Regions from separate parts of the Kitasatospora sp. NPDC032121 genome, predicted to be linked through region 3. Evidence: riboswitches for the same ligand, from Rfam matches in the RefSeq annotation. Region 3 holds a riboswitch; each other region holds the start of a gene.
The links. A riboswitch is a leader RNA that binds a small molecule or an ion and turns the genes downstream of it on or off. The one in region 3 is predicted to bind cyclic di-AMP.

Region 1 (5,300 bases), on a different contig from region 3:
GGAGCTGGGCGACGTCCTGTTCCAGGTGTTCTTCCACTCCCGGATCGCCGAGGAGCACCCGACCGACCCGTTCACCGTCGACGACGTGGCCGGGGACATCGTCGAGAAGCTGATGTACCGGCACCCGCACGTGTTCGGGAACGTCGAGGTCGAGGGTGCCACCGAGGCGGAGGCGAACTGGGAGCAGCTGAAGGCGGCCGAGAAGGCGGACCGCGAGTCGGTGCTGGACGGCGTGCCGGCCGGGCTGCCCGCGCTGGCGTACGCGGCGAAGCTGGTGTCCCGGGTGCGCCGGTCCGGGTTCACCGGAATGCCGGACGAGCCGTACGAGCTGCCCGCCGAGCTGACCGCCGACTCGGTGGGCCGGCTGCTGCTCGCGGTGGTGCAGCGGGCCCACGACGCAGGGGTGGACGTGGACGCGGCGCTGCGGTCGGCCGCGCGCGGTTACCGGGACGGGGTGCGCGCGGCCGAGGGTCTCGAGCCGGACGGGGAGTAGGTGCTCAGGCCGCCGTGGCGGTGTGCTCCGGGCGCCGCTGCGGCGGGACGAGTTCGCCGATGGCCTCGCCGACGAGGAGGACGAGTTCGGCGAGCCGCTCCAGGTCGAGGTGGTCGGGCAGGTCGGCCAGCGAGATGATCCGCTCGCCGCCCGGGCCGGCGACGGCGAACAGGTCGATCGGCCCGAGGTGCTTCTCGGCGGTGTCGACGAGGGCGGCGACGTCGCTGGGGCGGCGGATGTCGCCGCAGACGCCGACGACGGGGCAGCCCGGCCGGTCGAGTTCGGTGGCGAGGTCCTCGGCGACGCCGACGTACTGGTCGGCGATCAGCATTCCGGCGGCGCCGGCCGCGGAGAACCGGCGGGCGAGGCCCGCGCCCGACCCGCCGTCGAGGACCGCGATGACGACGACTGACCCGCTGACCCGCATGGCCTGCTCCTCCCTGTGGGCGACACCGCACCGGCGCCCACGCGTACTGCGGAGGATCGTAGGCACGTCCTGACCCTCCGCAACAGGGATTACCCCTCAGGTGACCAGGCTCACGCCCGCCCCGCGGCCAAGAGTCGGCCAAGAGCTGTCCACGGACCGTCCACGACCCGTCCACGGAGGGTCAACGGCCCGGCCACGGCCTGTCCATGAGCCGGCCGTGGAGCCGGCCGTGACCCGGTCATGACCCCGCCGCGGAGCGCCGCCCGACGGGCGCGGCCCGCCGGAGGGCGGGTGCGCCGGTCGCACCGGATACGGTCGGTCCATGCCAGCTCAGCCCGACCCCGCCCGGCCCGCCGCCGCGTCCTCCGATGCCCCCGCCCCGCAGCTGTTCACCTGGGAGTTCGCCTCCGACCCGTACCCCGCCTACGCCTGGCTGCGCGAGCACTCCCCGGTGCACCGCACCACCCTGCCGAGCGGGGTGGAGGCCTGGCTGGTGACCAGGTACGCCGACGCCCGGCAGGCGCTCGCGGACAGCCGGCTGTCGAAGAACCCGGCGCACCACAGCGAGCAGGCGCACCGCACCGGCCGGGTGGGCATCCCGGGGGAGCGGCAGGCGGACCTGATGACCCACCTGCTGAACATCGACCCGCCGGACCACACCCGGCTGCGCCGCCTGGTGTCGAAGGCGTTCACGCCGCGCCGGGTGGCCGAGTTCGAGCCGCGGGTGCAGCAGCTCACCGACCGGCTGATCGACGGCTTCGCGCAGCGCGGCTCGGCGGACCTGATCCACGAGTTCGCCTTCCCGCTCCCCATCTACGCGATCTGCGACATGCTGGGGGTGCCGGCCGAGGACCAGGACGACTTCCGCGACTGGGCCGGGATGATGCTGCGACACACGAAGCCGGGGCAGGGCGGCGGCCAACGCGGCGGCGTGGGGCGGGCGGTGAAGCGGATGCGGGCGTACCTGCTGGAGCTGATCCACCGCAAGCGCGCGGACCTCGGGGACGACCTGATCTCCGGTCTGATCCGGGCCAGTGACCACGGTGAGCACCTGACGGAGAACGAGGCCGCGGCGATGGCCTTCATCCTCCTGTTCGCGGGTTTCGAGACGACCGTGAACCTGATCGGCAACGGCACGTACGCGCTGCTGCGTAACCCGGAGCAGCGCCGGCTGCTGCAGGAGTCGGTGGCGCGCGGGGAGAGCGCGCTGCTGGAGACCGGGATCGAGGAACTCCTGCGCTACGACGGGCCGGTGGAGCTGGCGACCTGGCGGTTCGCGACCCGTCCGCTGACCATCGGCGGGGTGGACATCCCGGTCGGCGACCCGGTGCTGGTGGTGCTGGCCGCGGCGGACCGCGACCCGGCCCGGTTCGCCGCCGAGAACACCCTGGACCTGGCCCGTACGGACAATCCCCACCTGGGCTTCGGGCACGGCATCCACTACTGCATCGGCGCTCCGCTCGCCCGGTTGGAGGGGCGTGCGGCGCTGGCCTCGCTGCTTTCCCGGCTGCCCGATCTGCGGCTCGCGGAAAGCCCGGACGCCCTGCGCTGGCGCGGTGGCCTGATCATGCGTGGGCTGCGCGAACTACCGGTGGAATTCAGCCCGGAGGGCCGCTCTCCGCACACCCCTCCGCACACCCCTTCGCAGGTCTCTTGAACCCCTCCGACCTGCTGAGATCACGCTGACGGGGCGTCGCAGATCGCCCGCCGGCGGAGGTGTGAACACCCATCAATCCGGACATAACACCGCCGTTGGTAGGCGATCGGACACGGGCCGTAATTGTCGTGTGATATCGACGATATGAGCTTGTGATTGTCCTGATGATCTGTCTACTCTCCCTGGAGTTCGCAGCTGCGGACCTCGTGCGCGGAACGCCGAATCCTGCCCGCCGCGCCCGGGAAACCGACCAGACCCTGGGCAGGGGCGGGGGAACCAGGTTTGTTGCCGTCTCCCACGGCTTGGGGTGAAGCCGCCCGAGCGGAATCGTTTCCGCGTACGGCGGCCGGGCCACCTCCCGGTCCGAACCCGACAGCTCACCTCGCAGGCGTGCGGAGAGGGACCTCTTCATGCTGTTCGTTGGAACTGGCCGTCACCGTCGTCGCACCCAGGCCGAGAAGGCCATCGCCGTCGCCGGTGTGGCCGGCGTCGGACTCGCGATGCCGCTCCTCACCGCCACCGGCGCCTCCGCGGCCCCGGCCTCCACCTGGGACGCCGTCGCCCAGTGCGAGAGCGGCGGCAACTGGAGCATCAACACCGGCAACGGCTTCTACGGCGGCCTCCAGTTCACCTCCAGCACCTGGAAGGCGTACGGCGGCACCGCCTACGCGTCGCAGGCCAACCAGGCCAGCAAGGCCCAGCAGATCTCGGTCGCCGAGAAGGTGCTGGCCTCGCAGGGGCCGGGCGCCTGGCCGGTCTGCTCCCAGAAGGCGGGTCTGACCAAGGGCGGCGCCGCGGCCGTGGTCGACACCTCCTCGGACGCCAAGCCGCAGTCCGCCCCCAAGCAGCAGGCCCCGAAGCCCGCCGCCAAGCCGGCCGAGAAGCCGGCCGCGCAGCAGCCCGCCGCCCAGAAGCCGGTCCAGAAGCCCGCTGCCCAGAAGCCCGCCGCGCAGCCGGTCCAGCAGGCCGTCCCGCAGCAGCAGGCGCAGCCGCAGACCCCGGGCTTCTCCGGCAAGGCCGGCTGGGACGCCGACGCCAAGGTGTTCTGGTACCAGAACAACGGCGCCTGGTACTGGACCAGCCACCAGAGCGTCTACCAGCAGTACGCCGGCCAGGCCGCCGCCCAGCCGCAGTACGCTCCGCTCGCCGCCCAGCAGGCCCCGCAGGCCGCCGGCCACGACTACACCGTCCGCGCGGGGGACACCCTGTCGACCATCGCCGCCGCCCAGGGCGTGTCCGGCGGCTGGCACGCGCTGTACGAGCAGAACCACGCCACCGTCGGCGGCGACCCGAACCTGATCATGCCCGGCCAGGTGCTGCACCTCGGCTGAGCCGTCGCACCGGCCGTCACCCGACGCCGTCGTGACCCGACGCCGTCGTCACCCCGGCCGTCACCCCCGTCGTGGCCCGACGCCGGTGCCGCTCCGCCCGCCGTCCGAAGGGGACCGGTTCCTACCGGTCCCCTTCGTCCGCATTCGCCCGCTCCGGTGGGACAAGCTGGGACAAGCAGGTGAACTACCGGTGGGTAGTGGGGCCACACGCTGAGACGGGACCGAGGTGGACGTGGCCCCGGGAGCCCGGGCGGTTAGGCTCTGGTCGTAACGACTCCGCAATCGTCCTGCTGACAGCACCCACCGTCAGACCGGACCCTGCTTCCGCAAGGAGATGCCTCGTGCCGTCCATCGATGTCGTCGTAGCCCGTGAGATCCTCGACTCCCGCGGCAACCCCACGGTCGAGGTCGAGGTCGGCCTCGACGACGGCAGCACGGGTCGTGCCGCTGTCCCGTCGGGTGCCTCCACCGGTGCCTTCGAGGCGCTGGAGCTGCGCGACGGCGACAAGAACCGCTACTTCGGCAAGGGCGTCGAGAAGGCCGTCCTGGCCGTCATCGAGCAGATCGGCCCGGAGCTGGTCGGCTACGACGCCACCGAGCAGCGCCTGATCGACCAGGCCATGCTGGACCTGGACGCCACCCCGGACAAGTCCTCGCTCGGCGCCAACGCCATCCTGGGCGTCTCGCTGGCCGTCGCGCACGCCGCCTCCGAGGCCAGCGACCTGCCGCTGTTCCGCTACCTGGGCGGCCCGAACGCGCACGTCCTGCCGGTCCCGATGATGAACATCCTCAATGGTGGGTCGCACGCCGACTCCAACGTCGACATCCAGGAGTTCATGATCGCCCCGATCGGCGCGGAGTCCTTCTCCGAGGCCGTCCGCTGGGGCGTCGAGGTCTACCACACGCTCAAGGGCGTGCTGAAGGAGCGCGGCCTGTCCACCGGTCTGGGCGACGAGGGCGGCTTCGCCCCGAACCTGGACTCCAACCGCGAGGCCCTGGACCTCATCGTCGAGGCCATCCAGAAGGCCGGCTACGTGCCCGGCCGTGACGTCGCGCTGGCCCTGGACGTCGCCTCCTCCGAGTTCTACGAGGACGGCGCCTACCACTTCGAGGGCAAGGAGCTCACCGCCGCCGAGCTCATCGAGTACTACGCCGAGCTGGTCGCCGCCTACCCGCTGGTCTCCATCGAGGACCCGCTGGACGAGTCGGACTGGGACGGCTGGAAGGCCATGACCGAGAAGCTGGGCGACAAGGTCCAGCTGGTCGGCGACGACCTGTTCGTCACCAACCCGGCCCGCCTGGCCCGCGGCATCGAGACCGGCACCGCCAACGCGCTGCTGGTGAAGGTGAACCAGATCGGCTCGCTGACCGAGACCCTGGACGCCGTCGAGC
Region 2 (5,300 bases), on a different contig from region 3:
GCAGGCCGGTGGTGAGGGTGGCCACGAGGCGGTCGTGGGTGGTGGTGAGGTCCTCGGCGAGCTGGAAGGCACCGGCGGTGGTGAGCGAGGCGAAGCCGTGGGCGAGGGAGCGGACGGTGCGGGCGGCGTGGATCGCCTCGGAGCCGTCGAGGCCGTACTCCCGCAGGACGGCGACGATCACGCCGACGAGCCGGGCGGCCGCGCGGGCCAGGTCGTCGTCCGGCTGCGGGGCCTGGGGGAGGGCGTTGTAGCGGTGCGGGTGCTCGGTGGCGTACGCGTGGTAGGCGCGCAGCACGGCGGCGACGGCGTCGTCCCCGCTGCGTCCGACGGCCGCCTCGGCCAGTCGGTCGGCCAGTTCCCCGGTGACCCGGACGGCGATCAGCCGCCGCAGTTCGGCGAGGCCGCCGCTGACGTGCTTGTACAGCGAGGGGGTGGCGACCCCGGCCCGGGCGGCGACGGAGGCCAGGGTGAGGGCCTCGGCGCCCTGCTCGTCGATGAGGGCGAGGGCGTGGTCGACGACCTGGTCGGGGGTCAGTCCTACGCGGGGCATGGGCTCGGGCTCTCCGTACGGGTCGAAGTCGGGTGACGTCGGGCGCTGTCGGGCGGGTGCCGGTGACGTCGGCGGGGCGGGCAGGGGCGGGCAGGGTCAGGGTCGGGCGGGGGCCGGCGGCGGCGCTCAGCCGAGTTCGGCGAGGAACGGCAGCAGGGCGTCCGCGGTGGCCGCCGGGTTGTCGGCCATCGGGTAGTGCCCGGACCCCTCGATCATCGCCTTCCGCGCGCCGAGCGCGGCGGCCTGCCGGTCGGCGACGAGTTCCGGCTTCGGGAAGTCGGGGTCCTTGTCGCCCATGACCACCAGCGCCGGGCACCGCACGGCGGCCGTCCAGCCGACCGGCGCCGAGTCGCCGTGGACGTACCCGCGGGTGGCGGTCTTCCGCCCCGGCGTGCGCAGCGCGGCGACCAGCCCGTCCACGTACGCGTCGAAGTCGGCGGGCTTGGCGCCGGGGAAGGCCATCCGGCGCAGGTAGAAGCCCCAGGAGGCCGGCCAGTGGACGAGGGCGGGGCCCATCAGGGCCATGACGCCGCGCATCAGGGCGCCCGGCGGCGGGCTCTCGACGAAGGCGTCGATCAGGACGATCCCGGCGACCCGCTCGGGCGCGTCCCCGGCGGCCTTCACGACCGTCGCCCCGGTGTACGAGTTGCCGGCGAGGACGGCGCGCTCGATGCCGAGGTGGTCGAGCAGGGCGAGGACGTCGTCGGCGATGGCGGCCGGGCTGTAGTCGTCCCAGCTGATCGAGGATTCGCCGAAGCCCCGCAGGTCCATGGTGACGACCCGGTGGCCGGCGGCGACCAGCAGCGGGCGCAGGTGCCGGTACGCGGCCCGGCTGTCGAGCATGCCCGGGAGCAGGACGACGGGAGTGCCGTCGCCCTGCCGGGTGTCGTCGAAGGCGATCCGGCCACCGGGAACGGTCAGGTACTGGGTGCTCGGAGTGATGGTGCCGTTCACGGGGTCCTCCTCGGGCCGCGGGTGCGGGGCATCGGCGGTACTGCCGATAGCCATAAAGCTAAGGCTAATAGCCTTAGCCGTCAAGCGGCCGGCGGGCCGGGGGAAGGGGGCGCGGTCGGACGGGTGCGGTCAGACCCCTTCCACCTTGAACGGGTCGTGCTCGCTGAGCAGCTTCTCCAGCCGGGCCTGGTCCACCCGGGTGACCATCTCGTTGGACTCCTGCCGGTCCCGGACCACTTTCGCCAGCGTGAACGCGGAGGTGACGGTGTAGAGGAGGCCGATCCCGAGGAAGGCCCGGGTCCACCCGCCGACCGGCAGGTAGGCGATCCCGGCGGCGAGGGCGATGCCCGACAGGGCGAAGGAGAGGACGGCCTGGATGTGGTACGCGGCCGTGGTGCGGGTCTGCATCGGTGCGCTCATGGCGTCAGGATGCGGCCGCCCGGCCGGGCCGCACATGAGTAGGGGTACTCAGATGGGGCCGTGCATGAGGGGTCGTTCGTTGACGTCCGTTCACCTGTGATCGGGCGGCCCGAAACGGATGGCTTGGAATCAGAGCTTCCTAGGATTAACGTTTGATAACGCAGCGCGGTTGTCAACGCCGTACCCAGACGGCACCGTGCGCCGTCGCCTAATCCCGCCGACCCGCCCCCGGGCAGGTCAGGGAGCCGGGGAACCACGTTCCTTGGGGTGAATCGGCGGGGCCCCGGCCCGGCCGTAGGAGACCTTCCTGCTCCGAACCCGTCAGCTAACCCGGTAGGCGCGAAGGAAGGAAAGGAGCGCGCCTCCGTGGCGTCGACGCACACCCCGGCACACCCGGCCGGCCCCGCAGCCGGTACCCAGCTCCTCGACCACCCCGGCCCGGACGGCCCCGAGGCCTTCGGCCCGGAGGCGTTCGCCGCGGAGGCCGACACCAACCGCCACCGGATGCCGCGTCAGACCCGCGGGGCCTCCCCGCTGCTCGGCGTCACCGCCGTCGCCGCCACGCTGGGCGCCACCGGCTTCGCCTCGGCGACCCCGGCCGCCGCCCCCGCCGTCGAGGTCCCGGACGAGACCCCGGTCGCCCTCTCCGCCGACCCCGGCCTCGCGCTCGCCGCCCGCATCCAGCACCAGGCCGACAGCCAGCGCACCGCCGCCGAGGAGACCGCCCGGCTGCAGGCCGCCCAGGAGGCGGAGGCCAAGGCCGCCGCCAAGGAGGCCGAGGCCAAGCGCGCCGCCGAGGAGGCCGAGCGGGCCAAGGCCGCCGCCCTCACCCTCCCGGTGAACGACTACCGGCTCTCCGCCCACTACGGCCAGAGCGCCCGCTACTGGGCCAACCTGCACACCGGCCTGGACTTCGCCGCCGACACCGGCACCCCCGTCCACGCGCTCGGCCAGGGCACCATCACCTCGGCCGGCTGGGCCGGCTCGTACGGCTACCGGATCGTCGAGACCCTGCCCGACGGCACCGAGATCTGGTACTGCCACCTCTCCTCGATCACCAAGGGCTCCGGCAACGTCGCCACCGGCCAGCAGATCGGCAAGGTCGGCGCGACCGGCAACGTCACCGGCCCCCACCTGCACATGGAGGTCCGCCCCGGCGGCGGCGCCCCGGTCGACCCGGAGCCCTGGCTCCAGCAGCGCGGCCTCAACCCCTGACGCACGCGCACCGACGCACCCGCGGGAGGCCCCTGGACCGGGGCCTCCCGCGCCGCGTCTCACTCCTCGACGGGCAGCTGCGCCAGGTACGCGTCGATCTCCTCCGGGCCCGGCTCCGGCGCCAGCTCCGGGAACTCCGTCACCAGCAGCCGCGGCAGCCCCGGCACCGTCCAGGCGCCGAACAGGTCGAGCGCCGCGTCCACCGCCGCCTCCTCGAACCTCCCGAAGTCCCCGGCCAACTCGTCCGGCATCGGCCGGCCCAGCGCGGTCAGCCGCGCCAGGTTGCGGTAGCTGCGCCGCATCAGGCCCTGCTCCAGCAGCCGACGCGCGCCGTCCGTGGCCATGCCCACCGAGAGCACCCGGCCCGGGCCCCAGCCCCGCTCGTCCGGCTCGTCCAGCCAGCCGGCCGACGCCAGCGCCTCGAACGCCGCCAGCCGCTCCTCCTCGGCGAACTCCCCGAAGCCGGCCAGCCACTCCCGCACCGCCTCCGGATCCGTGACGTCCGCCCCGTGCGCGTGCAGCAGCAGCGCGTACAACCGGGGCCAGGTCACCAGGTCGGCGCGGCGCAGCAGCCCGGCCGCGACCTCCCCCTGCCACTCGGCCTCCTCGTGCAGCCGCTCCTGTCGCTTGGCGTTCAGCCGGCGGGCCGCCCGCTGGTGGTCGATCAGCAGCCGGACGGCGTCGCCGTAGGCGAGCGGGTCCTCCTCGGGCGCGGGTTGGACGTACAGGTGGAGCCGCTCGTGGAGCAGGTGCTCCACCGCGTCGGAGGTCAGTTCGGGCCAGCCGTCGTGCATCCTGCCCTCGCCCAGCTCCAGCAGCGCCAGCACCGCGCGCAGCGGCTCCTCGGCCACCGGCGCGCGGCCCTGCTCGGCCGCCCAGGCGAGCAGGTCGGCGGCCTTGGTGCGCGGGGCGAGCCGCAGGTCTTCGTCGTTCATAGTCCGAACGGTAGCCGCCGGGCGGGGATAGGGTCGGCAGCCATGGTCCCCGTACGACTCACCGGCCCGCGACTGGCCGTCCGCGAGTACCACCACACCGAGGGCGACGTGGACGCGCTGCACGCGCTGTTCGGCGACCCGGAGGTCACCCGGTACCTGCCCTTCGGGCCGAGCGACCGGGAGGACTGCGCCGACCAGGTCGAGCTCTACCTGGAGGAGGCGATGGCCGAGGAACGGGACACCTACCGGCTCGCCGTCACCAGGCTCGCCGACGCCGGGGAGCCGGACGACGCGACGCCGATCGGGCAGGCCTCGCTCACCCTCGAAGGGCACCGCGCCGCCTGGCTCGGGTGCGTGCTGGCCCGCGGGTGCTGGGGCCTCGGCTACGCGGGCGAGACCGTCGGCCTGCTCTGCGACCTCGCCTTCGGCCCGCTGGGCCTGCACCGGCTGGCCGCCCGGGTCGCCGTGGCCAACACGGCCTCCGTCAAGGTGCTCACCGGGCTGGGCTTCCGACTGGAGGGGCGGCTGCGGCACGACGTGTTCGAGGACGGCGTCTGGTCCGACTCCTACCTCTACTCGCTGCTCGCCGACGAGTGGCGCGGCCCGGCCGTCCGGGCGGAGGGGGGTTAACCCCACCCCGCATCCGCCAGGCCTCCGGATCCCAGCCGGCCGGCGCGTCCACCAGACTGGACCCCGTCAGCGGGACGAACGACCGACAGTACGAGGGGCCGGGGGCCGGGAGCATGAGCAGCAGCCGCAGCATGGAGGACACGGGTTGGGACGTCCCGGGCGGTTACGGTGACGACCCGCGCCCCGTCCGGGCCCGCCGGACCGAGCGGCGGCCGGCCCTGTGGCGGGCGCCGTTCTCGGCCTACTACTACCGCGAGGTCGGCTTCGCGCTCAGCGGCCTGCCGTTGGCGATCGCCGGGTTCGCCTCCTCGATCACCCTGCTGTGCCTCGGCCTCGGCACCTTCGCCACCGTCATCGGCCTGCCCGTCCTGGGCGCGCTGACCGGCCTCGCCCGCGGCTTCGGCCGGCTGGAACGGGCCCGGGTGCGCGGCATGCTGGCCCTGGACGTCCCCGGCCCGGAGCCGGTGCGCCAGGTCCGCCCGGGCGGCTGGGGCGCCGTCACCGCGCGGCTGGCGGACGGGGCCGGCTGGAAGGCCGTGCTGTACCAGGTGGTGATGTTCCCCTGGGCGGTGTTCAGCTTCTCGGTGACGCTGGTG
Region 3 (5,300 bases):
CACAGCATCGGGCCGACGGTGAGCGGGATGCGCGGGCCGATCCGCTTGCCGAGGCGTCCGGCACGGGCGGACAGCAGCAGCATCAGCACGGTGATCGGCACCAGGGCGAAGCCCGAGAGCAGCGGCGAGAACCCGGACACGATCTGGAGCTGCACCACCAGCAGGAAGAAGACACCGCTGAACGCCGCGTACACGCACAGGGTGACCAGGTTCACCGCGGTGAACAGCCGGGAGGAGAAGAGGCCGAGCGGCAGCATCGGTTCGGGCGCGCGGCGCTCGACGGCCACGAAGGCGACGCCGAGCACCACCCCGATCACCCCGCTGACCCAGACGGCGGGGGACAGGCCCTCGCCGGCCGCGGTCAGCGCGTAGGTGATCGCGCCGAGGGCGAGGGCGGCGAGCACGGCGCCGAGCACGTCGAAGCGGCCGGAGGCGTCCTTGTCCCGGCTCTCCGGCACCGACCGGGTGGCGACGGCGATCACGGCGGCGGCGAGCGGCAGGTTCAGCAGGAAGATCCAGCGCCAGCCGGGGCCGTCCACCAGCCAGCCGCCGAGGAAAGGGCCGACCGCCGCCGACACCCCGCCCAGGCCGGACCAGAGGCCGACCGCCGCCGAGCGGTCGTCAGGGTGGAAGACCGCCTGGAGCATGGCGAGCGAGCCGGGGGTGAGCAGTGCCCCGCCGATGCCCTGGACGGCGCGGGCGGCGATCAGCACGTGGATGTTCGGTGCGGCGGCGCAGGCGGCGGAGGCGATGGCGAACCAGACCACGCCGATCAGGAAGACCTTGCGCCGTCCGTACCGGTCGCCCAGTGCGCCGCCGAGCAGGATCAGGCCAGCCAGGGTGAGCAGATAGGCGTTCAGGGTCCACTGCAGGGACGCGAGGGAGGCGCCGAGGTCGGCGCCGATCCGGGGCAGGGCGACGTTCACCACGGTGCCGTCGAGCATCGCCATGCTGGAGCCGAGCACCGTCGCCAGTAGTACCCAGCGGCCCTGCGCGGTGCTCAGGCGCAGGGTGCCGGCCTCTGAGGTGGCCACGGGCGAATCCTGCGCTGCCGGGGCGCACGTGACAAGGGTCACCGGTGGGTGTGTTGACGGTGGGCGGGGTGTGAGTGGGCGGCTGCGCAGCGTCGCGGATCTCGGCGCAGGGTCGTGGATCAGTGGCGGGGGGTGAATGGATTGTGTACGGAACGTGGGCTCCGGCCTGCGGAGGGTCACCGCGGGAGGGGGAATGGTTGCGCTTTCAAAGATCGACATTGCTTCACCCGAACGGATGGGTTTTAGTTCAGCGACCGCCCGGCCAGTCCGGACGGATCCGCCGGGTGGAACGCCGAGTCCTGCCGCTGCCCGGTGGTTCGAAACGAACTCTGTACGGCAGGAGCGGGGGACCCACAGGTAAGTCGCCGGACCGGAGTTCGCGCCTCAGGGCGCGGGCGTCCAGGACCGGCTAGGGGTGAAGCCGCGCATGCGGCCGGGCAACTCCAGCCCGAACCCGACAGCTCACCTCGCAGGCGTCGGAGAGGAAACTTCCATGCCTGCTCAGGCTCGTCGTATCGCCCTGCCCCGCGCCGCCCGCATCGGCATCGCCACCGCCGTCACCGGCGTCTCCTTCGCCCTTCCGCTCGTCACCGCGATGAGCGCCCAGGCCCACACCGCTCCGGCCGCCCCGGTCGCGCAGGCCGCCGCCTCCGCCCGCGCCGAGTCGGCCGCTCCGGCCGCTGCTCCGGCCACCGCTCCGGCCGCCCAGGCCGCGCAGGAGAGCTACCGCGTCGTCAGCGGTGACACCCTGTCCAAGATCGCCGAGGTCAAGAACGTCGAGGGCGGCTGGCACGCGCTGTACGAGCAGAACCGCTCGGTCGTCGGTGCCAACCCGAACCTGATCTTCGCGGGCCAGCAGCTCGCGCTGCCGGGCCACGCCGTCGCGCCGGCGGCCGACTCCGCTCCGGCGAAGCCCGCCGCCCCGGCCGAGTCGGCCGCTCCCGCGACCCAGGCCGCCAAGGCGCAGGACCAGGTCCAGGTGCGGACCGAGGCCGTCAAGCCGTCCACGCAGCTGCAGACCCAGCTGCAGGTCGCCACCCCGGCCCAGGCCGTGACCGCCACTCCGGTCGCCGCCGCCACCTCCGGCTTCGTCGCCCCGCTGGCCAACCCGAGGCTCGGCACCGCCTACGGCGTGGCCGGCTCGATGTGGGCCTCCGGCCACCACACCGGCCAGGACTTCGTCGCCTCCACCGGCACCCCGCTGCGCGCCATCGCCAACGGTGTCGTGGTCAAGGCCGGCAACGGCGGCGCCTACGGCAACCAGGTCGAGATCAAGCTCGCCGACGGCCACTACGCCGAGTACGCGCACCTCTCCTCGATCGGTGTGAGGATCGGTCAGGCCGTCACCGTCGGCCAGCAGATCGGCCTCTCCGGTGCCACCGGCAACGTGACCGGCCCGCACCTGCACTTCGAGATCCGCAACGGCTCGGAGTACGGCTCGGACATCAACCCGGTCGCCTACCTGCGCGCGCACGGCGTCGCGCTCTGACCCACGGCTGAGCTCCGAGGGTTTCCGGAACCACCGTCGCTGCGGGGCGAAACGATCCTCCGGGATGGTCATGTCGGGTGACCGCTCGACCGGGTGATCGCCGCACGGCGGACATGGGCGCGGGACACGCCCAGGCCGGCCCGGCCGTACGAGGACTCCTCGTGCGGCCGGGCCGGCCACTTCCGTTTCCGTGCCGCCCGGCTGTTCCCGGATTCGTTCGGACGGGTCGAACGCGGCGTCAACTCCGGTGTGACGGAGGGGTTCGGGGGCATCGCCGGGTGGCCGCGGCACGTCATGCTGGCGGACGGTCAGCGCCCGGTCGGTCCGGCCGGGCGGGCGGGTCCGGAGGCGAGGAGGGCGGATGGCGGTCCGCAGTGGGGGCGTGGCGGGGAGGACGGCCGGCCGGGAGCGGCCCGGGGAGGACGGGGTCGACCGGCTGAAGGCCGATTCGGTCGGCCTGGTCGGCGTGGTGTTCATGGCGCTCGCCACCGCCGCCCCGATCACCGCGATGACCGGCAACCTGCCGATCATCGTCGGGCAGGGCAACGGCGTCGGAGCGCCCGCCGCGTACGTCGTGGCGACGGTGGTGCTGACGGTGTTCTCGGTCGGCTACGTCGCGATGGCCCGGCACATCACCGCGGCCGGCGCGTTCTACGGCTACGTCTCGCACGGGCTGGGCCGGGTGGTCGGGATGGCCTCGGGGCTGCTGGCGGTGCTCGCGTACGTCGTCACCGAGGCCTCGGCCCTCGGCTTCTTCGCGTACTCGCTGCGCGGGCTGGTCCGTTCGCAGCTGGGGGTGGAGCTGGGCTGGGGCTGGTACGCGCTGTCCGGGGCGGCGGTGATCGGGGTGATGGCCTGGTTCGACCTGCACCTGACGGCCAAGGTGCTCGGGGTCGCGCTGGTGCTGGAGATCGGGGTGCTGAGTGCCGTCTCGTTCGCCGTGCTGTTCTCCGGCGGCGGCCCGGACGGGATCGTGCTCGCGGCCGTGAACCCGCTGAACGCGCTGAGGGGGGTGGGTAGTTCGGCGGCCGCGGCGGGGCTCGGCCTGTTCTTCGCGTTCTGGTCTTGGGTGGGGTTCGAGTCCACCGCGATGTACGGCGAGGAGTCCCGCGACCCGAAGCGGGTGGTGCCGCGGGCGACGCTGGTGTCGGTGATCGGGGTCGGGCTGCTCTACGTCTTCGTGTCCTGGATGATCGTGTCCGGCAACGGGGTCGAGCGGGCGATCGCGGTGGCGAACGGCGCGGTGCCGGGCAAGGACGGCAACAGCCTGTTCTTCGACCCGCTCGGCGCGCACCTGGGGGCCTGGGCGGTGAAGGTGTTCCAATGGCTGGTCGTCACCGGCTCGTTCGCCTGCGCGATGGCCTTCCACCAGTGCGCGGCCCGCTACCTGTACGCGATCGGGCGGGAGGGGCTGCTGTACCGGGGGCTCGGCCGCACCCATCCGCGGCACGGCTCGCCGCACGTCGCCTCGGTGGTGCAGTCGGTGATCGCGGTGGGGCTGGTGGCGGGCTTCCTGGCGGCCCGGATGGACCCGTACGCGCACCTGTACACGCTGCTGGCGCTGCTCGGGACGATGGCGATCCTGGTCGTGCAGACGCTCTGCTCCTTCGCCGTGGTCGGGTACTTCCACGTGCGGGGGCGGCACCCGGAGACCGCCCACTGGTTCCGGACGCTGGTCGCGCCGCTGGTGGGCGGGGTGGCGATGGCCGGGGTGGTGGTGCTGCTGGTGCTCAACAAGGACGCCGCGGCCGGGGCGGCGGCGCACACGCTGCTGTTCCGGCTGATCCCGTACCTGGTGATCGGGGTGTTCGCGGGCGGGGTGGCGCTGGCGCTCGCGGTGCGCCGGTGGCGGCCGGAACTGTACGTGCGGATCGGGCGGGTGGTGCTGGAGGACGCGGTCGAGCGGTGACAGGACGGGGGGTCAGTGCCGGTGGACCGGCGAGCCGTACTGGGCGGCGGCCAGCAGCTCGTGCATCCGGTGGCCGAACTCCTCGGTGTCCCGGGCGGGTTCGGGGAAGACCAAGCGGACGTCGCGGTGGCCGTACGGGTGGTCCAGGCGCAGCACCAGGCCGTGGCGGTCCAGGGCGAGCGGGCGGATCTCCGGGCCGTGGACCAGTACGGCCGGGTCGAGCAGCCGGGTGAGGACCTCGAGCGCCTCGGCGTGGTCGTCGGCGAGGTGGGTGAGCATCGCGGCCTCGTGCCGGGCCATCGGGTCGGGGACGGCGACGGCGAGGTCCGCGGCGGTGACCGCGCCGGTGCCGTACGGGGTGGCGAGGACGGCGTGGGCGACGTCCACCCGCAGGTGGACGCTGAGGCCGTCGTCGGCGAGGTGGGCCAGGTGCAGTCGGCCGGCCAGGGTCAGGCGGGCACGGACCCGGTCGCGGACGGCGACGGGGGAGACATCGGTGACGTCGAGGACGACGGCGAGGCCGTCGGTGGCGCCGGCGGCGGCCGCGGTGAGCGGGTCGTCCAGGGCGGTGCGCAGCCGCAGCCGGGAGCCGTGGACGGAGACCGGGGTGTCCAGGTGGTGGTGCTCGCCCAGGGCTCGGACGGTGAGCGAGGAGGTCGTGCTGAGCAGGCTGTGGATCCGTTCGGCGGTGGTGGGCTCGGGGGCCTCGGTGTCGCCGGTGGGCAGGCTCATGGGCGGACCTCCAGTTAGTTAGGTGAGCCTAACCTAATATCCGGCTGGAGGTGTGGCAAGCGGGCGGTCGGCGGCGTGGCGGGAGGGTGGTCGACGGCGCGACGGGCGGTCGGCCGGACAGGCCGAAGGGCCCGAA
Region 4 (5,300 bases), on a different contig from region 3:
GCGCGCAGGCTCCGGCACCGGCTCTCCGAACTGGAGACCGCGGCCGAGCAGGGCCGTCGGTCGGCCCGTGAGGGGCGCAGCGTCGAGGACATGCGGCTGCGGCTGCTGCTGGACACCGTGCTGCAGTCGGCCCAGGGTCTGCAGCGGGAGCTGGCGCTGCCGGTCTCCCAGATCCGCCCGGCGGACCTGGTGGAGGCGGTGGTGCCGGGGGCGGCCTCGCCGCACGACGTGGCCCGGCGCGGGCTGGCCGAGGACGATCCGGCGCTGCTGGACCAGCTGCTGGCGATCCCCCAGGTGCACCTGGTGGTGGACGGCTACAACGTGACCAAGACCGGCTATCCGGCACTGCCGCTGGAGCAGCAGCGGATCCGGCTGCTGGGCGGGCTGGCGATGCTGGCCCAGCGCACCCAGGCGGAGGTCACCTGCGTGTTCGACGGGCAGGACCTGGACGTCCCGGTGATCATGGCGCCACCGCGCGGGGTCCGGGTGCGGTTCAGCCGGACCGGGGAAACGGCCGACGAGCTGATCCGCCGTCTGGTGCGGGCCGAGCCGCAGGGTCGTCCGGTGGTGGTGGTGTCCACCGACCGGGAGGTCGCGGAGGGCGTGCGGAAGGCGGGCGCGCGCCCCGTGGCGTCGGTGCTGCTGTTGAACCGGCTGGCCCGGCCCTGACGTCGGCCGATTCCGTGTGATTCCTGGTCAGGGGCGGTTCCGGGGCCTTGTGAGGGGGCTGTGGAGTCAGTGTGGGGTGGCCGAGTTCATGCCATCGGGGGAGTGGCAAAACGGATAGATCTTCACTAGGGTCTGGCGTCAAACCTATTTTCGGGAATCTCATCCCATCAGGTGAGTCCGCTGGAAGAAGGAGCCGGTCCCTTGGCCTCCCACCGCCGTCCCAAGCAGCCGAGCCGCGCGCGGATCTCCGTGCTCACCGCTGCCGCTGCGACCGCGGTCGCCCTCTCCGCCCAGGTGGCCGCGCACGCTGCGCCGCAGCCGAACAAGGCGGACGTCAAGGCGCAGATCGACCAGCTCCAGGAGGAGCAGGAGCAGGCGGCGGAGAAGTACAACGGCGCCAAGGAGCGGGCCGACCAGCTGCGCAAGCAGGCCGACCAGCTGCAGGACCAGGTGGCCCGCAGCCAGGAGCAGATGACCCAGCTCCAGGGCGGCCTGGCCGAGGTGGCGGGGGATCAGTACCGCTCCGGCGGCATCGACCCGTCCGTCCAGCTGATGCTCTCCTCCGACCCGTCCGGTTACCTGGAGAAGGCCTCGACAGTCCAGCAGGCGAGCACCAGCCAGGCCGAGGCGCTCAAGGGGCTGCTGGAGCAGCAGCGCCGGCTGGACCAGGAGAAGGCCGAGGCGGCCGCCGTGCTCGCCTCGCTGGACACCACCACCAAGGACCTCAACCAGGCCAAGGCGGACGTCAACACCAAGCTGAAGGCCGCCCAGGACCTGCTGAACTCGCTCAGCGCCGCCGACCGCGCCGCGCTGAAGGCCCAGCAGGCGCAGGACGACCGCGCCTCGCGCGGCAGCGAGCGGGTCGACCTCGGCAGCCTGCCGCCGGCCAGCGGCTACGCGGCCGTGGCGATGGCCAAGGCGATGAGCAAGCAGGGCTCGCCGTACGTGTGGGGCGCCACCGGCTCGACCACCTTCGACTGCTCGGGCCTGATGGTCTGGTCGTACGGGCAGGCGGGCGTCTCGCTGCCGCGCACCTCGCAGGAGCAGGGCCACTACGGCACCCGGGTGCCCTCGCTGGACCAGGCCCAGCCCGGCGACCTGGTGATCTACGGCTCCGACATGCACCACGTCGGGATGTACATCGGCAACGGCATGGTGGTCCACGCGCCGCACACCGGTGACGTGGTGAAGGTGATGAAGGCCGACGCGATGCCGATCAACACCATCCGCCGGGTCTGACGGCCCGACACGCCCGCGGGGCTCCTCGAGGGCCTGTGAAAAGCGCCACCCTCCCCGTGGGGGTGGCGTTCGGCTTTCCCGCCCTTTTGTGACCACATGCTGAGAACCGATCAGCCTTGTGTGTACCAGTGGTCACCATCGGTCATTTTCACAAAAGAACTTGGGTAATCTTCTGTCTTTTTTCTGACAAGGATTTGAACCGATCACGGTTCAGTTACTAGGGTCATGCTCCGAACCACCGCACTGTCGATCGCCCAGCCAGGGTGGCGGCGGTGGTTACCGCCGAGTTCGCGAGGCAGCGGGGCAGGTCGAAGCGACTGCCCGACAGGGGAGCCCGGTGTTCGGGGCGCTGCGGAGCGGAGCCGGGGAACCACGTTCCTCCGGGGTGAATCGGCGCCAGGTCGGCCGGTGGAACGGCCGTGAGGCGTCGTAGGGCATGCTTCCGGCCCGAACCCGTCAGCTCACCCGGTAGGCGGACGTAGGAAGAAGGAGTCCGCCTTCGTGGCGTCCCATCGTCGTCCCAAGCCCGCCGGTCGCGCCCGCGTCTCGATCCTGACGGGTGTCGCCGCGGCGGCCGTCGTCCTCTCCGCGCAGGGTGCCCACGCGGACCCGCAGCCGACCAAGGAGCAGGTCAAGGGGCAGGTCGACCAGCTCAACGAGCAGGCCGAGGTCGCGACCGAGAACTACAACGCCGCCCAGGCCAAGCAGCAGGAACTGGAGAAGCAGGTCTCCGGCCTGCAGGACCAGGTGGCCCGTCAGCAGGCCCAGGTCACCGAGCTCCAGGGCGGCCTCGCCGAGATCGCCGGCGAGCAGTACCGCAACGGGGGCATATCCCCGACCGTCCAGCTGATGTTCTCCTCCAGCCCGGACAACTTCCTCAGCCAGGCCGGCACGCTGAACCAGGCCGGCAGCACCCAGAAGGGTCAGCTGAAGGAGCTCCAGGAGCAGCAGCGCAAGCTCGACCAGGACCGCAACGAGGCCCAGGGCAAGCTCGCCGAGCTGGAGTCGACCACCCAGCAGCTGAAGGCCTCCAAGGACGAGGTCCAGGGCAAGCTGAAGGCGGCCCAGGACCTGCTCAACACCCTGACCGAGCAGGACCGCCAGGCGCTGCGCCAGGCCGAGGAGAAGGCCGCGGCCGACGCCAAGGCCAAGGCCGACGCCGCCCAGGCGCAGCAGCAGCAGGCCGACCGCGCCTCGCGCGACAACAGCCGCGGCAACCTGGCGACCGGCTCGACCGCCGCTCCGGTGAAGGTGGCCGCGGGCAGCTCGCGCGGTGCCGCCGCCCTCTCGTACGCCGCGTCCAAGGTCGGCAGCCCGTACGTCTGGGGCGCCACCGGCCCGGGCTCCTTCGACTGCTCCGGCCTGATGGTCTGGGCGTTCAACCAGGCCGGGGTGTCGCTGCCGCGCACCTCGCAGGCGCAGGCCGGGGCCGGCACCCGGATCGGCTCGGACATCTCCCAGGCCCAGCCCGGCGACCTGCTGATCTTCTACAGCGACGCCCACCACGTCGGCATCTACGCCGGCAACGGCCAGGTGCTGCACGCTCCCAAGCCGGGTGCGTCGGTGCGATACGAGGCGGTCGGCAACATGCCGCTGTCCTCCATCGTGCGGGTCTGATCCCCGCTCGGACGCCTCCGGGCCCGGCCTTCCCCAGGGAAGGCCGGGCCTGCGGCTTTTCCGGCGGGTCGAGCTGATGTCCGATTAGGGGTCGAATATTCGGGTTGGGAAGGGTTTGGACTCGCTTGCCCGGACTCGCTAACGTCTGCCACCGGACTCCCGCTCGACGGCCGCCCGTCCCGGTGCGGCGGCGGGGCCGCGCCGCAGGATTGGAGCCGCTGCCGCCATGCCCGTGCACCGCCGTTCCCAACTGCTCACCCGGGCGCTGGTGCTGACCGCGGCCGCCGCCACCGCGCTGGGCGTGGCCGCCGGAGGCCGTGCCCAGGCCGCGCCGGACAGCCCGGACCCGGGCGATCGTCAGGACGTCAGGACACAGGTCGAGCAGCTGTACGACGAGGCCGAGCAGGCCTCCGAGAAGGCGAACGCGGCGCAGGAGGCCCAGCGGCGGCTCCAGGGCGAGACCACGATCCTCCAGGGCGAGATCGCCATTGCCCAGGACCAGCTCAACGAACTGCGCGGCGACCTGGCCACGGTGGCCGGGGCCGAGTACCGCGGCGGCGGGATGGCCCAGACCGCCCAGCTGTTCCTCTCGTCCGACCCGGAGGGCTACCTGGTCCGCGCCCGCACCCTGGGCCAGGCCGCCGCGCGCCAGCAGGAGACCCTGCACGAGCTGGTCACCCGGCAGCGCCGGCTCGACCAGCGCCGCACCGAGGCGGCCGGCAAGCTCGCCGAGCTGGACCAGACCCGCCGCACGCTCGCCGACACCAAGCAGCAGATCCAGCAGCGGCTCGCCGGGGCGCAGAAGCTGCTGAACGGCCTGGGTGCCGCCGAGCGGGCCCGGATGACGGCCCAGGACGCCCGGGACGCCGAGCAGCGCGCCACCCGGGGCACCGACCGGCTGGACCTCGGCACCGCCCCGCCCGCCTCCGAGCGCGGGGCGGCCGCGCTGGCCGCCGCGGTGCGGATGATCGGCTCCCCGTACGTCTACGGGGCCACCGGACCGCACGCCTTCGACTGCTCGGGTCTGATGTACTACAGCTGGCGGCAGGCCGGAGTGACCCTGCCGCGCACCTCGCAGGCCCAGGCGTACGCCGGGCAGCGGATCAGCCTGTCCGAAGCGCGACCGGGAGACCTGGTGATCTTCTACCGGGACATGCACCACGTCGGCATGTACGCCGGCGGCGGCGTGATCGTGCACGCCCCCCGCCCGGGCGCCAAGGTCCGCTACGAGAGCGTCACCGCCATGCCGGTCTCCGGGGTGGTCCGGCTCTGAACGCCCCGACGCCCGGCTCCGCCGACCCCGAAGACCCCGCCGGGATACCCCGCCCCCGCCGCGCGCTGTCCCGGCGGGGCGCGCTACTGCTCGCGGCCGGCGGGCTGGCCCAGCTGTCGCTGCCCCCGGCCGCCCCGGCGGCGCCGCCCGCGGCGCGCTCGGCGGACCGGCACGGCGAGGTGGCCGCCGCACTGGCGGAGCGGGCCGGGTCGGCACCGCCGTGGGCCGGGCTGCCGGTGGCCGAGGCGGCGTACCGCAACGTGGTGCTCGCCGCCTCCGGCGGGCCGGAACGGCTGACCGCGGCCGCCGACCTGACGGTGCGGATCGCCGGGTACGACGAGTACCCGGTGGTGTACCCGCGCCGGATCGAGCTGGTCCCGGCCGGGGGCGGCTGGCGGGTGGAGCGCGAGGAGGGCGCGGGCGGACCGCCCGCGCCCTGGGACTTCGGGCCGCTGCGGTCGGCGCCGGGCGCGCACTGCCTGGTGCTCGGACCGGTCGACGG

Region 1: it holds a riboswitch for cyclic di-AMP, as region 3 does, so the genes downstream of both, ACZ5OX_RS16055 (LysM peptidoglycan-binding domain-containing protein) here and ACZ5OX_RS37405 (M23 family metallopeptidase) in region 3, are expected to answer to the same signal.
Region 2: it holds a riboswitch for cyclic di-AMP, as region 3 does, so the genes downstream of both, ACZ5OX_RS05890 (M23 family metallopeptidase) here and ACZ5OX_RS37405 (M23 family metallopeptidase) in region 3, are expected to answer to the same signal.
Region 4: it holds a riboswitch for cyclic di-AMP, as region 3 does, so the genes downstream of both, ACZ5OX_RS03440 (NlpC/P60 family protein) here and ACZ5OX_RS37405 (M23 family metallopeptidase) in region 3, are expected to answer to the same signal.

Annotation. Positions count from the first base shown of each region.
Region 1 covers NZ_JBVILX010000004.1:471,417-476,716, reverse strand. The annotation lists gene ACZ5OX_RS16070 (nucleoside triphosphate pyrophosphohydrolase) at 1-493, shown strand, start outside; gene ACZ5OX_RS16065 (SDR family NAD(P)-dependent oxidoreductase) at 498-920, opposite strand; gene ACZ5OX_RS16060 (cytochrome P450 family protein) at 1,243-2,577, shown strand; cyclic di-AMP (ydaO/yuaA leader) riboswitch at 2,816-2,982, shown strand; gene ACZ5OX_RS16055 (LysM peptidoglycan-binding domain-containing protein) at 2,988-3,908, shown strand; gene eno (phosphopyruvate hydratase) at 4,250-5,300, shown strand, end outside.
Region 2 covers NZ_JBVILX010000002.1:21,677-26,976, reverse strand. The annotation lists gene ACZ5OX_RS05905 (TetR/AcrR family transcriptional regulator) at 1-550, opposite strand, end outside; gene ACZ5OX_RS05900 (alpha/beta fold hydrolase) at 677-1,558, opposite strand; gene ACZ5OX_RS05895 (YiaA/YiaB family inner membrane protein) at 1,634-1,924, opposite strand; cyclic di-AMP (ydaO/yuaA leader) riboswitch at 2,120-2,278, shown strand; gene ACZ5OX_RS05890 (M23 family metallopeptidase) at 2,291-3,139, shown strand; gene ACZ5OX_RS05885 (hypothetical protein) at 3,199-4,074, opposite strand; gene ACZ5OX_RS05880 (GNAT family N-acetyltransferase) at 4,117-4,704, shown strand; gene ACZ5OX_RS05875 (sensor domain-containing protein) at 4,818-5,300, shown strand, end outside.
Region 3 covers NZ_JBVILX010000029.1:37,443-42,742, forward strand. The annotation lists gene ACZ5OX_RS37400 (MFS transporter) at 1-1,034, opposite strand, end outside; cyclic di-AMP (ydaO/yuaA leader) riboswitch at 1,388-1,525, shown strand; gene ACZ5OX_RS37405 (M23 family metallopeptidase) at 1,528-2,523, shown strand; gene ACZ5OX_RS37410 (APC family permease) at 2,885-4,432, shown strand; gene ACZ5OX_RS37415 (DUF2470 domain-containing protein) at 4,445-5,164, opposite strand.
Region 4 covers NZ_JBVILX010000001.1:751,128-756,427, reverse strand. The annotation lists gene ACZ5OX_RS03450 (NYN domain-containing protein) at 1-669, shown strand, start outside; gene ACZ5OX_RS03445 (C40 family peptidase) at 871-1,908, shown strand; cyclic di-AMP (ydaO/yuaA leader) riboswitch at 2,246-2,399, shown strand; gene ACZ5OX_RS03440 (NlpC/P60 family protein) at 2,410-3,525, shown strand; gene ACZ5OX_RS03435 (C40 family peptidase) at 3,752-4,798, shown strand; gene ACZ5OX_RS03430 (hypothetical protein) at 4,978-5,300, shown strand, end outside.